Regions from separate parts of the Vibrio metoecus genome, predicted to be linked through region 2. Evidence: riboswitches for the same ligand, from Rfam matches in the RefSeq annotation. Region 2 holds a riboswitch; the other holds the start of a gene.

Region 1 (5,938 bases), 1.3 Mb from region 2:
ACCACCCTTGTATGTTTGATGTTCTAACTTAGACCCATTATCTGGGTTGAGGACAGTGCCTGGTGGGTAGTTTGACTGGGGCGGTCTCCTCCCAAAGAGTAACGGAGGAGCACGAAGGTGGGCTAATCACGGTTGGACATCGTGAGGTTAGTGCAATGGCATAAGCCCGCTTAACTGCGAGAATGACGGTTCGAGCAGGTGCGAAAGCAGGTCATAGTGATCCGGTGGTTCTGTATGGAAGGGCCATCGCTCAACGGATAAAAGGTACTCCGGGGATAACAGGCTGATACCGCCCAAGAGTTCATATCGACGGCGGTGTTTGGCACCTCGATGTCGGCTCATCACATCCTGGGGCTGAAGTCGGTCCCAAGGGTATGGCTGTTCGCCATTTAAAGTGGTACGCGAGCTGGGTTTAGAACGTCGTGAGACAGTTCGGTCCCTATCTGCCGTGGGCGTTGGAAGATTGAAGGGGGCTGCTCCTAGTACGAGAGGACCGGAGTGGACGAACCTCTGGTGTTCGGGTTGTGTCGCCAGACGCATTGCCCGGTAGCTAAGTTCGGAATCGATAACCGCTGAAAGCATCTAAGCGGGAAGCGAGCCCTGAGATGAGTCTTCCCTGATACTTTAAGTATCCTAAAGGGTTGTTCGAGACTAGAACGTTGATAGGCAGGGTGTGTAAGCGTTGTGAGGCGTTGAGCTAACCTGTACTAATTGCCCGTGAGGCTTAACCATACAACACCCAAGGGGTTTTGTAGTGGACTCAATAAGCTAAGCGCATAAGAATGTGTGTGAGAACGAAAACAGCTTTCCGAATTTTAAGAATTTGCTTGGCGACCATAGCGTTTTGGACCCACCTGATTCCATCCCGAACTCAGAAGTGAAACGAAACAGCGTCGATGGTAGTGTGGGGTTTCCCCATGTGAGAGTAGAACATCGCCAGGCTTTTAATTTAGCACCAAGCGCTAACCAATGCGGAGCGGTAGTTCAGTTGGTTAGAATACCGGCCTGTCACGCCGGGGGTCGCGGGTTCGAGTCCCGTCCGCTCCGCCACTTATTTAGAGCTTAGGCTCACAAGAACAACAGGGGTGTAGCTCCAATTGGCAGAGCAGCGGATTCCAAATCCGCGTGTTGGGAGTTCGAATCTCTCCACCCCTGCCATATATTGAACCTCAGCAGCAATGCTGAGGTTTTTCTTTATCTGTGTTTTGACAAATTCCAGTCAAACATCGTGATACGTGACGTATGTAACTTTTCTTATTTACCATCTATGCCTCCCTTCTTCCCATATTTCTTCTTTTAATTAAATCTATTCTTGCGCTGAAATATCGCACTTTATCATTATGAATGTTTAAAATAGCTTCTCTAAATAATGGAGGAACAAGCATGCCGCTATCTATGTTGGGGTTTATTGCTTTGGGTGGGGCGATTGGCGCTTGTGCCCGCTTCTTAGTCTCTGAAATGTGCATTACTCTTTTTGGCCGGGGTTTCCCTGTGGGAACGCTCACCGTGAATGTTGTTGGTTCATTCATTATGGGGGTTTTGATTGCTTGTGTTGAAAACGAGTGGTTAAGCCCTTACCCGTGGAAACAAGTGATTGGCCTCGGTTTTCTGGGGGCATTGACGACATTCTCTACTTTCTCAATGGATAATGTGCTGTTAATGCAACAAGGAGCCTTTTTTAAAATGGGAGCGAATGTGCTGCTCAACGTGATTTTGAGTATTTCCGCTGCTTGGCTTGGGTTCTACTGGTTAATAAAAAGTTGATAAGTGAAACAGTCATTTTACTTGGTTAACCAATAACCTTTATCTATAATGCTTCCACTTGTCGGAGTGCCATTGGGCTGAGACCGTTTATTCGGGATCCGTTGAACCTGATCAGGTTAATACCTGCGAAGGGAACAAGAGAAGACTCTCTGGGTGACCTATTATTTTTAGTAGCGATCTTACCTGTCGACTCACCTCTTATAGCATTTTTCCGTCAAGCATTTCTCCCTCTTATTAAAAAGGAAATGCTATGTCGAATCGTAAGCAAGCAAGACTGGAAGCTAAACGTTTTATAGAAACTCTTTCAGTTGAACCCTATCCAAACTCTCAAAAGACATATCTTGTAGGATCTCGTACGGATATTCGTGTGCCTGTGCGTGAAATAACCCTCAGTAATACTTTGATCGGTGGTAGCAAAGAGGCACCTATTTTTGAGCCTAACGAGCCGATCTGTGTCTACGACACCTCTGGTGTTTATACTGATCCTGAGCATGATATAGACCTCTATACAGGACTCCCTAAACTGAGAGAGTCATGGATTGAAGAGCGTCAGGATACCCAGATTCTATCTAGCATGAGTTCTCATTTTGCTCGTGAGCGATTGGCCGATGAGACACTTGATGAGCTGCGCTATGGGCATCTTCCTCGGATTCGACGGTCTGCAAAGCAGCGTCGAGTGACTCAGTTACATTACGCAAGACAGGGTATTGTTACACCTGAAATGGAGTTCGTTGCGATTCGAGAAAACTCTCGTCGCCTATCAAATCAAGACCCCAGTTTAACTCAGCAACATGCAGGCCAGAATTTTGGAGCACACCTTCCTGATTTGATTACCCCTGAATTCGTACGCAATGAGGTTGCAGAAGGGCGTGCCATTATCCCATGCAATATTAATCATCCTGAATCCGAGCCAATGATCATTGGTCGTAATTTCTTGGTTAAGGTGAACGCAAATATTGGTAACTCTTCGGTCAGTTCATCTATCGAAGAGGAGGTGGAGAAACTGGTGTGGGCTACTCGCTGGGGTGCAGATACGGTCATGGATCTTTCTACTGGGCGGAATATTCACGAAACACGAGAATGGATTCTGCGCAATAGCCCTGTCCCTATTGGTACTGTACCTATGTATCAAGCATTAGAAAAAGTGAATGGCATCGCTGAAAATCTCACTTGGGAAGTCATGCGTGACACTTTGCTTGAGCAAGCCGAGCAAGGTGTGGACTATTTTACGATTCATGCCGGTTTGTTATTACGTTATGTGCCGATGACGGCAAAACGCATGACTGGGATTGTTTCTCGCGGTGGTTCTATCATTGCTAAATGGTGCCTTTCTCACCATAAGGAGAATTTCCTTTATACCCATTTTCGTGAAATCTGTGAGATTTGCGCGCAATATGATGTGGCTCTATCTCTTGGAGATGGGCTTCGTCCAGGCTCGATTGCTGATGCTAACGATGAAGCACAATTTGCTGAGTTACGTACCCTTGGTGAGCTAACCCAAATAGCTTGGGAATATGATGTTCAGGTCATGATTGAAGGCCCAGGACATGTGCCGATGCATTTGATTAAGGCGAATATGGATGAGCAGCTAAAACACTGCCATGAGGCTCCTTTCTATACTCTTGGACCATTAACCACCGATATCGCTCCTGGTTATGATCACATTACCTCAGGTATTGGTGCGGCAATGATTGGTTGGTTTGGGTGTGCCATGCTCTGCTATGTAACGCCGAAAGAGCACTTAGGATTACCCAATAAAGAAGATGTTAAAACAGGCCTTATTACGTACAAGTTAGCTGCACATGCTGCTGATTTAGCAAAAGGGCATCCAGGGGCTCAGATTCGCGACAATGCATTATCAAAAGCGCGTTTTGAATTCCGTTGGGAAGACCAATTCAACCTTTCATTAGATCCGGTAACAGCTCGTGCTTTCCATGATGAAACTTTACCGCAAGAGTCGGGTAAGGTTGCCCATTTCTGTTCTATGTGTGGCCCTAAATTCTGTTCTATGAAGATTTCACAAGAGGTAAGAGATTACGCTAATCATCAACAAACCTCAGAGACTTCAGTCATTGAATTGACCATGCCGGAGCAATTGGCTCAACAAGGAATGCACGATAAATCTCAAGAGTTTTTAGCCTCGGGGGCTGAGCTCTATCATCCATTAGTTAAAGAATTAGCTGAGGAGTGATGATGGCTCGCTTAGTTTTTCCCCGTCACATGGCTGCATTCACTGGCCGAGTGCAATCAGTGTTGTTTCTGGCTGAAAAGCAGGGATTTTCTATACAACACATCAGCTTAGATGTGGGTGATAGTCCATATTTTGTATTAATCGGTGGGTGTTCGTTAGTGATTGGCAGTGATGTGTGCTCCCCAGAGAACGCAAGTGAACCTTTAGATTATTACATACAGTATTTAGCAGGGCAGCCAGTACATCAGGCCAACTGTACGGTGAAGGTGGGGCTGCCCGATCCGCGTGACGGTGATTTCCAAATAGATCAGTGGCTTACTAAGGCGAACACTCCACAACAGATCTCTTATCCATTTGTTCATACATCATTGAATTATCAGCATAATCAACATCTTGCTTGGGTGTTAGCACTGTTAGCTCTGGATTTTCCTCTTGAGGATACATTGTGTATTGCTCGTGCCGCGATGAGTCAAGCTCTGTATGTTTCACGTGAAACATGGCCGACACAGTGGCAGCATTTTCCTGTAGTCAAAACAGCGTCGCATTCCGTTAAAGTTGTCGCTTTCCCTGCAATCGATAAGGCAAAATTTACACTCTACCCTGTAGTAGACGATGTGGCTTGGATTGAACTTCTATTGAAGCTTGGAGTAACCACGGTTCAATTGCGTATTAAAGATCCATCACGGCAAGACTTGGAAGAGCAAATCTCTCGCGCAGTCAGTTTGGGGCGGGAATATGACGCACAAGTCTTTATTAACGATTACTGGCAGCTGGCCATTAAGTACCATGCTTATGGTGTTCATCTGGGGCAAGAGGATCTGACGTCTGCCAATTTAGAACTGTTGTCGCAAGCAGGATTGCGATTAGGCCTCTCGACCCATGGTTATTTTGAGTTAGTGAATGCGGCATGTATACAACCTAGCTATATTGCACTGGGCCATATTTTCCCCACGACAACTAAACAGATGCCATCAAGACCACAAGGATTGGTACGCTTGGCGGCTTATCAAACCGTTGCTGATCAGATGCCTTATCACGGTGATCTAGGCATACCCACGGTGGCGATTGGAGGGATTGAACTCTCAAATATTCGTGATGTGCTCGCTTGTGGAGTGACGTCAGCTGCTGTTGTTCGGGCGATCACTCTAGCTGAGAATCCAGCTTTCGCCGTGCACCAACTCTTCTCTGCGTTTTATGAGTGTAAGGAAAAGCAGTTTCTGGGTCTGAAACAGAAAATAGCCACTTTGACTCAGGAGGCTAGTGATGCTCAGTGATCAACTTTTTCTGCGCTACCAACGGCAAATTAGCCTTGCCGAAGTGGATCACATCGGTCAACAAAAACTCATCAATGCGCGAATTTTGATGGTCGGGTGCGGTGGTCTTGGTTGTGTGGTGGCTCCTTATTTAGTCGGAGCTGGTATCGGGAGTCTCACCATTGCTGATGGAGATGAGTTGGAAATACACAATTTACATCGGCAGATTATCTATCGCGAAGAACAGTTAGGAGGCAATAAGGCGGAATTACTAGTCCAACATCTCCGCCTATTGAATTCTAATGTCCGCATTCGAACCGTTCCAAGGCAAGTTGACGAGCTGATTTTGACACTGGAAATAGATCAAGTGGATCTGGTCATTGACTGCAGTGACAACTTGGCAACCCGTCATGCCATTAACCGAGTCTGCTTTAATGCACAAGTTCCACTCATTAGTGGTGCGGCAATCGGGTGGGAAGGACATTTGATGGCGTTTCGCTATCAGCAAAACTCGCCTTGCTATCACTGCATTGTTCCAGATATGTCGGAGAGACAGCGCTGCAGCGACTCTGGTGTGATTGGACCCGTGGTGGGAATGGTAGGGAATGCACAAGCATTACTTGCTCTACATTATTTACTCGATAACACGCGATTTCCTGCCGAACAATTGATGCGCTTTAATGGAATGCAAATGCAATGGCAAACCTTGCAATTACACCAAGATAAAGCC
Region 2 (5,938 bases):
GCCTTAGTTTTGGCAGGCTCAACCTCCTACCAATATTGGCAGCAAAAAGATCTGATTCATTCCGTGCTAAGTGAGCAGCTACACGATAAGGCCAGTAACTACTTTGATAGTTTGAACATGATGATGCTCACTGGCACCATGGCACAAAAAGAGACGTTGCGGCAGAAAGCCTTGGCTCAAGATGGCATCGAACAAGTCCGAGTTATTCGGTCGGCAACTGTGAATAAACTTTATGGTTCAGGAATGCCAGAGCAAAAACCACAAGACTCCATCGATCAACGCGCTCTCGCCGGTGAAACCGTAATCGAACCTTATTCTGGCGATTGGGGGCAAGGTATTGTGGTTGCCTTACCGATGAAGTCGAGTGAAAATTATCGTGGAACGAACTGTGTGGCTTGTCATATGGCTCCGGAAGGTGAAGTGCTTGGCGTCATCCGCCTTGAGTTTAATCTTAGCCACTTAACCCAAATGGTGAATCATCGAACTCTAATCGGTATCGGAATTATGTCCGTGATTGCCCTATTTGGCTTTATGATCACACTCTACTTTATGCGTCGAATTATTGTGCTCCCACTGCAGAAAACCTCGTTTTTCATGTCAGATGTCAGTAAGAGTAAAGATCTGTCTCATCGCTTAGCCAATGACCGAAAAGATGAACTCGGGCAACTTGCCGTATCAATTAACTCTTTGATGGATACTGTTTCTGAGAGCTTGCAGCAAGTGCAAGACACTTCGCATTCTCTTGCCGATTCAGCAAGAAAATTGACTGATGTGGCACAAGTGACAGATCAGGCAGCCAATAATCAGCAAAAAGAAACCTCCGAAGTACAGCTCAATATTACCGACATGCAAGCCAAACAACAGCAAGTCGAATACGCCACCGAAGAAGCCTCTAAATTGGTTAATCACACCACCAGTATTGTCCAGCAAAGTGCCAAGCAAGCACACGCAGCCAGTGAAGATATCAAAAATCTGGTTGGCGATATTGAATCGGTTAAACAACGTATTGTGGAATTAAATAATCAAACAACCCAAGTTTCCTCCATCCTTGGTGTGATTAAAGGCATTGCCGAACAAACTAACCTACTGGCTCTGAATGCTGCCATTGAGGCCGCCCGCGCGGGCGAACAAGGCCGAGGCTTTGCCGTGGTAGCCGATGAAGTACGCCATTTAGCATCACGCACCGCTGAGGCGACAGGCAACATTGAGAACATCATTTCTGGCTTCCAACGTGATAGCCAAGCCTCCCTCACTTCCGTTGATACTGTGTGTTCTCACGCTCACCAACGTTCAACCGAGATTGAAGAACTCTCTAAAGTCATGACCAATGTGGTCGCTGAAATGCAGCAAGTGCTCAATCATGCGATGGGAATTCAAGAGCAAACCAAACGTACGACTGAAGTCAGCCATGAGATCCAAAGTAAAGTCGATGTGATCACTCATCATGCTGATGACACTTCCCATTCAGCGAGCGAAACGCGTGAAATCAGTGTCGATCTTGAACATTTATCGCAACAATTGGAGTCATTGCTCAACCAATTTACCTTGATTGAGAAGAATTCTGCGCGGAAACCACATTAAAGGTTGAAGCTGACAAATTGACAGGTAATATGTTCCGTTGAATCTGTAAAACTCTCTACAACCCAATGTTTCGTCTATTTTTTGCGCAACGATTGCTGCAAATGGCATTGGGGTGTCTTTTATCTCAACGGAGACTGTAATAAACATGACTTACGCGCCTGTAAATGACGTACTAAGCGGCAAGCTCGCAGTAGACAGTGAAGTCACTGTTCGCGGCTGGGTTCGCACACGTCGTGATTCCAAAGCTGGAATTTCGTTTCTTGCCATCTATGACGGCTCTTGTTTCAACCCGATTCAGGCCGTGGTTCCTAATAATCTGAATAATTACGACAATGAAATCCTGAAGCTAACGACAGGTTGCTCTGTTGAAGTAACGGGTACCATTGTTGAATCTCCAGCTTCTGGCCAAGCGTTTGAACTGGCTGCGACTGCGGTAAAAGTAGTTGGTTGGGTTGAAGATGCCGACACTTACCCAATGGCGAAAACACGTCACTCTATTGAATATCTGCGTGAAGTGGCTCACTTGCGTCCACGTACTAACGTGATCGGTGCCGTAGCACGCGTTCGTAACTGCTTGGCACAAGCCATTCACCGCTTCTACCACGAGCAAGGTTACTTCTGGGTTTCTGCGCCACTGATCACTGCTTCTGATGCAGAAGGTGCGGGTGAAATGTTCCGCGTATCAACGCTAGATATGGAAAACCTGCCACGCACTGAGGCAGGTAAAGTGGATTACAACCAAGACTTCTTTGGTAAAGAAACCTTCCTGACCGTATCAGGCCAGCTCAACGCGGAAGCGTATGCTTGTGCAATCAGCAAAGTGTACACTTTCGGCCCAACGTTCCGTGCTGAGAACTCAAACACTAGCCGTCATTTGGCGGAGTTCTGGATGGTTGAACCTGAAGTCGCGTTCGCGGATCTAAACACCGTAGCAAAACTGGCTGAAGATATGCTGAAATATGTGTTCAAAGCCGTACTGGCAGAGCGTCGTGACGATCTTGAGTTCTTTAACGATCGTATCAACAACGAAGTGATCGCCCGCCTTGAAAAGTTTGTAGATTCAGACTTCGCACAAGTGGATTACACCGATGCGATCGAAATTCTGAAAAACTGTGGCAAAACGTTTGAGTTCCCAGTTGAGTGGGGTATCGACTTGGCTTCTGAGCACGAGCGCTTCCTCGCAGAGGAACATTTCAAAGCGCCAGTGATCGTGAAGAACTATCCAAAAGACATCAAAGCCTTCTACATGCGTATGAACGAAGATGGCAAAACCGTTGCGGCGATGGACGTATTAGCTCCGGGCATTGGTGAAATCATCGGTGGTTCACAACGTGAAGAGCGTTTGGACGTTCTGGATGCACGTATGCGTGAATTCGGTATCGATCCTGAGCACATGGATTGGTATCGCGATCTGCGCCGTTACGGCACAGTTCCACATGCAGGCTTCGGTCTAGGCTTCGAGCGTCTCGTGTCTTACGTAACTGGTATGGGTAACGTACGTGACGTGATCCCGTTCCCACGCACCCCACGCAGCGCGAGTTTCTAATTCCGCTCTGTTGAATGTAAAAACCGTCTCAAGCGAGACGGTTTTTTTTATACCTCAAGCTCACTCTTATTGGCTTTTCTGCTGGCTTTTAGCCATTTGCAGTAGATAAAAATGGTGTACTGGCCCATAACCTTGACCAATTTTCAGTTGATCAGCATGCCAGATCGCCTGATGAATATAGTGCTTAGCTTTCTCGACAGCGTCTTTCAACACATGACCTTGAGCGAGATAGGAAGCAATTGCCGATGAGAGTGTACAGCCCGTGCCATGTGTGTTCTTGGTAGCAATTCGTGGCGCGCGGAAATGGTGGATATTATCAACCTCGATAAGCAGATCATCACTGTCCATTTGCTGATGATTATGCCCTCCTTTGAGCAAAACAGCTTGGGTATCTAACTGACGTAGTGCAGCAATGCCCTGCTGTGGATTGTGTTGCCATTCCTGCTCTGTCATTCCAACTAAAACCGCTGCTTCCGGTAAATTAGGCGTGATTATGCTAGCAAGCGGTAACAGCGCATTTTTTAGGGTGACAACGGCATCTTCTGCGAGTAGATGATGTCCGCTAGTCGAGATCATCACCGGATCGAGCACAATCCATTTAGGTTGATATTGACGCAATTTCTTGGCAACCAGAGCGATGATTGGGGCATCTGCCAACATACCAATTTTTACCGCCAATACCGGAATATCACAGAAAATAGCATCTAATTGCTGTTCAAGAATGTCTAAAGGCAGAGGATAAACGGCAGAAACACCCAGCGTATTTTGCGCCGTAATCGCAGTAATGGCAGAACAAGCATAACTGCCGGTTGCAGATATGGCTTTGATATCGGCTTGAATCCCCGCACCGCCACCACTGTCTGATCCAGCAATGGTGAGCACTATAGGGGTAGGATTTGAAGAGATTAGTGGCATAAAGGCTCCTGTGAAAAACAGGAACTGATCCCAAACCGCAGATGAATGGCGAAACAATACGAGCTGTTGAGGATAGTTCCCTACGTCAGTCCTAACTGAATCAGGTTCAACGGGTCTCGCTACGCGATCTCAGCCTTCGATTCGCACTCTTTCATGCGCTCTCAGGCTCCCCGACTATGAGCTGCATCTTAACAGCATTTAATGCGGTGGACAGCGATTATTTATCACTTTCAATAAAGTCGAGATCACGCCACATTTCATCTAATTCCGCTTCAGACGGCATTTCACTGTGCTCAATTTGGCGAATCACTCGGCACGGGTTCCCCACGGCAACACAATCCGGCGGTATGTCTTTGGTTACTACACTTCCAGCTCCAATCACACTACGCGCACCAATGGTAACGCCATCAAGCACGATCGCGCCCGCGCCAAGCCACACGTTATCTTCAATCACAATCGGGTTGCCAGCCGCAATCGGTAACACACGCTGCGCGAGATCCAGTGGATGCCCGACGGTACTGATCACCACATTTGGCCCCATCTGTACATATTCTCCAATCGTCACAGGAGCAATATCGAGAATAGTGACGTTAGTGTTTAAGAAGCCACCACACTTGAAATGAATGTTATGGCCTAAATCGCAGAAAAACGGAGGCACAATCGTCACATCGTTTGCCGCACCCAAGAGCGAATTTAATATCGCTTGCCGTTCAGCATGCTGGGCTGGGCGCGTATGGTTAAAATCATACAGTTTCTCTTTGACCTGCGTTTGATAGGTTATCAAATCTCGGTTTATGGGTAACTGAACTGAAAAATCCTTTAAGTCGCGACTCATGGGCTTCCTTATTTCTGTGCAACACTCTGACCATAAACACTCACCTCTAATTGGCAAACTTCGTTGCATAAAGGTTGAGAGTGAAATAACACAATCCATTCGTTCAGCATAAAAAATCCAGAACTCTCACTCTCGCAAGATCGGACAGTCATTATTCTCCTGCAGTTATTGAGGCCTGTCTGGCTATTGAAGAAATATCTACCGCTATCGTTGCCCATTTTAAAGGCTAAGGTCTGAGTGATATTGCGTGCTACGAGTAGCAAACCCACTCGGCTGAAAATTTCATACGTAATAATCCCAACACACGCTGAATTTTCCCCTTCCCTGTCATCTGGTCAGTCTAAAGGCAAACCACCGGCACCGCCCTAAGCTGAAAAGCTTGGGCCATTTACATCACAAAATGACCTGCTATTCCCAATTCCTCAGCCAAGTAAAAATTTTTCGATATTTTCTTTCAGGTACTGTTGTCACAAGAATTCGAGGAAGGTATAAATACGATAAATTTAATGAGTTCAATCATTCCTTCCCACCCCTAACTTGACATGGATGTGCTTTATGTTCGAAAAAGTCGTTGCCGCCCCCGCAGACCCAATACTTGGTTTAACTGAAGAGTTCAAAAAAGATCCCCGTACCGACAAAATTAACCTCGGTGTTGGTATTTATAAGAATGAAGCGGGAGAAACCCCTGTTCTTGCTACCGTAAAGAAAGCAGAGGCAGCCTTACTTGAATCAGAGAAAACCAAATCTTATCTCACGATTGAAGGAACTGCAGAGTACGGTTTAGCAGTACAAAAACTGTTGTTCGGCGCGAATTCTGACATAGTGACTCAAAAACTAGCGAAAACGGCACAAGCTCCTGGTGGTACAGGTGCTCTGCGTGTCGCTGGTGAATTTATTAAACGTCAATTAGGTGATGTGAAGGTTTGGATCAGCAACCCAACATGGGCGAACCACCACGGTGTGTTCAACGCGGCAGGTTTAGAAACAACGCAATACGCTTACTACGATGCCGAAGCCAAAGACAAAAACTTTGCTGCTATGTTGGCGGATTTAGAGCAAGC

What was found. Region 2 has a riboswitch for thiamine pyrophosphate ahead of thiD (bifunctional hydroxymethylpyrimidine kinase/phosphomethylpyrimidine kinase). Riboswitches for the same ligand answer to the same signal wherever they lie in the genome.
Region 1: it holds a riboswitch for thiamine pyrophosphate, as region 2 does, so the genes downstream of both, thiC (phosphomethylpyrimidine synthase ThiC) here and thiD (bifunctional hydroxymethylpyrimidine kinase/phosphomethylpyrimidine kinase) in region 2, are expected to answer to the same signal.

What each region holds. Positions count from the first base shown of each region.
Region 1 covers NZ_CP035686.1:2,759,999-2,765,936, forward strand. Annotated here, with positions in the region: rRNA gene EPB59_RS12580 (23S ribosomal RNA) at 1-732, shown strand, start outside; rRNA gene rrf (5S ribosomal RNA) at 827-942, shown strand; tRNA gene EPB59_RS12590 (tRNA-Asp) at 974-1,050, shown strand; tRNA gene EPB59_RS12595 (tRNA-Trp) at 1,082-1,158, shown strand; gene crcB (fluoride efflux transporter CrcB) at 1,384-1,764, shown strand; TPP riboswitch at 1,817-1,915, shown strand; gene thiC (phosphomethylpyrimidine synthase ThiC) at 2,015-3,955, shown strand; gene EPB59_RS12610 (thiamine phosphate synthase) at 3,958-5,229, shown strand; gene EPB59_RS12615 (HesA/MoeB/ThiF family protein) at 5,219-5,938, shown strand, end outside.
Region 2 covers NZ_CP035686.1:1,444,068-1,450,005, forward strand. Annotated here, with positions in the region: gene EPB59_RS06500 (methyl-accepting chemotaxis protein) at 1-1,581, shown strand, start outside; gene asnS (asparagine--tRNA ligase) at 1,727-3,127, shown strand; gene thiD (bifunctional hydroxymethylpyrimidine kinase/phosphomethylpyrimidine kinase) at 3,194-4,042, opposite strand; TPP riboswitch at 4,103-4,225, opposite strand; gene EPB59_RS06515 (sugar O-acetyltransferase) at 4,260-4,877, opposite strand; gene EPB59_RS06520 (amino acid aminotransferase) at 5,433-5,938, shown strand, end outside.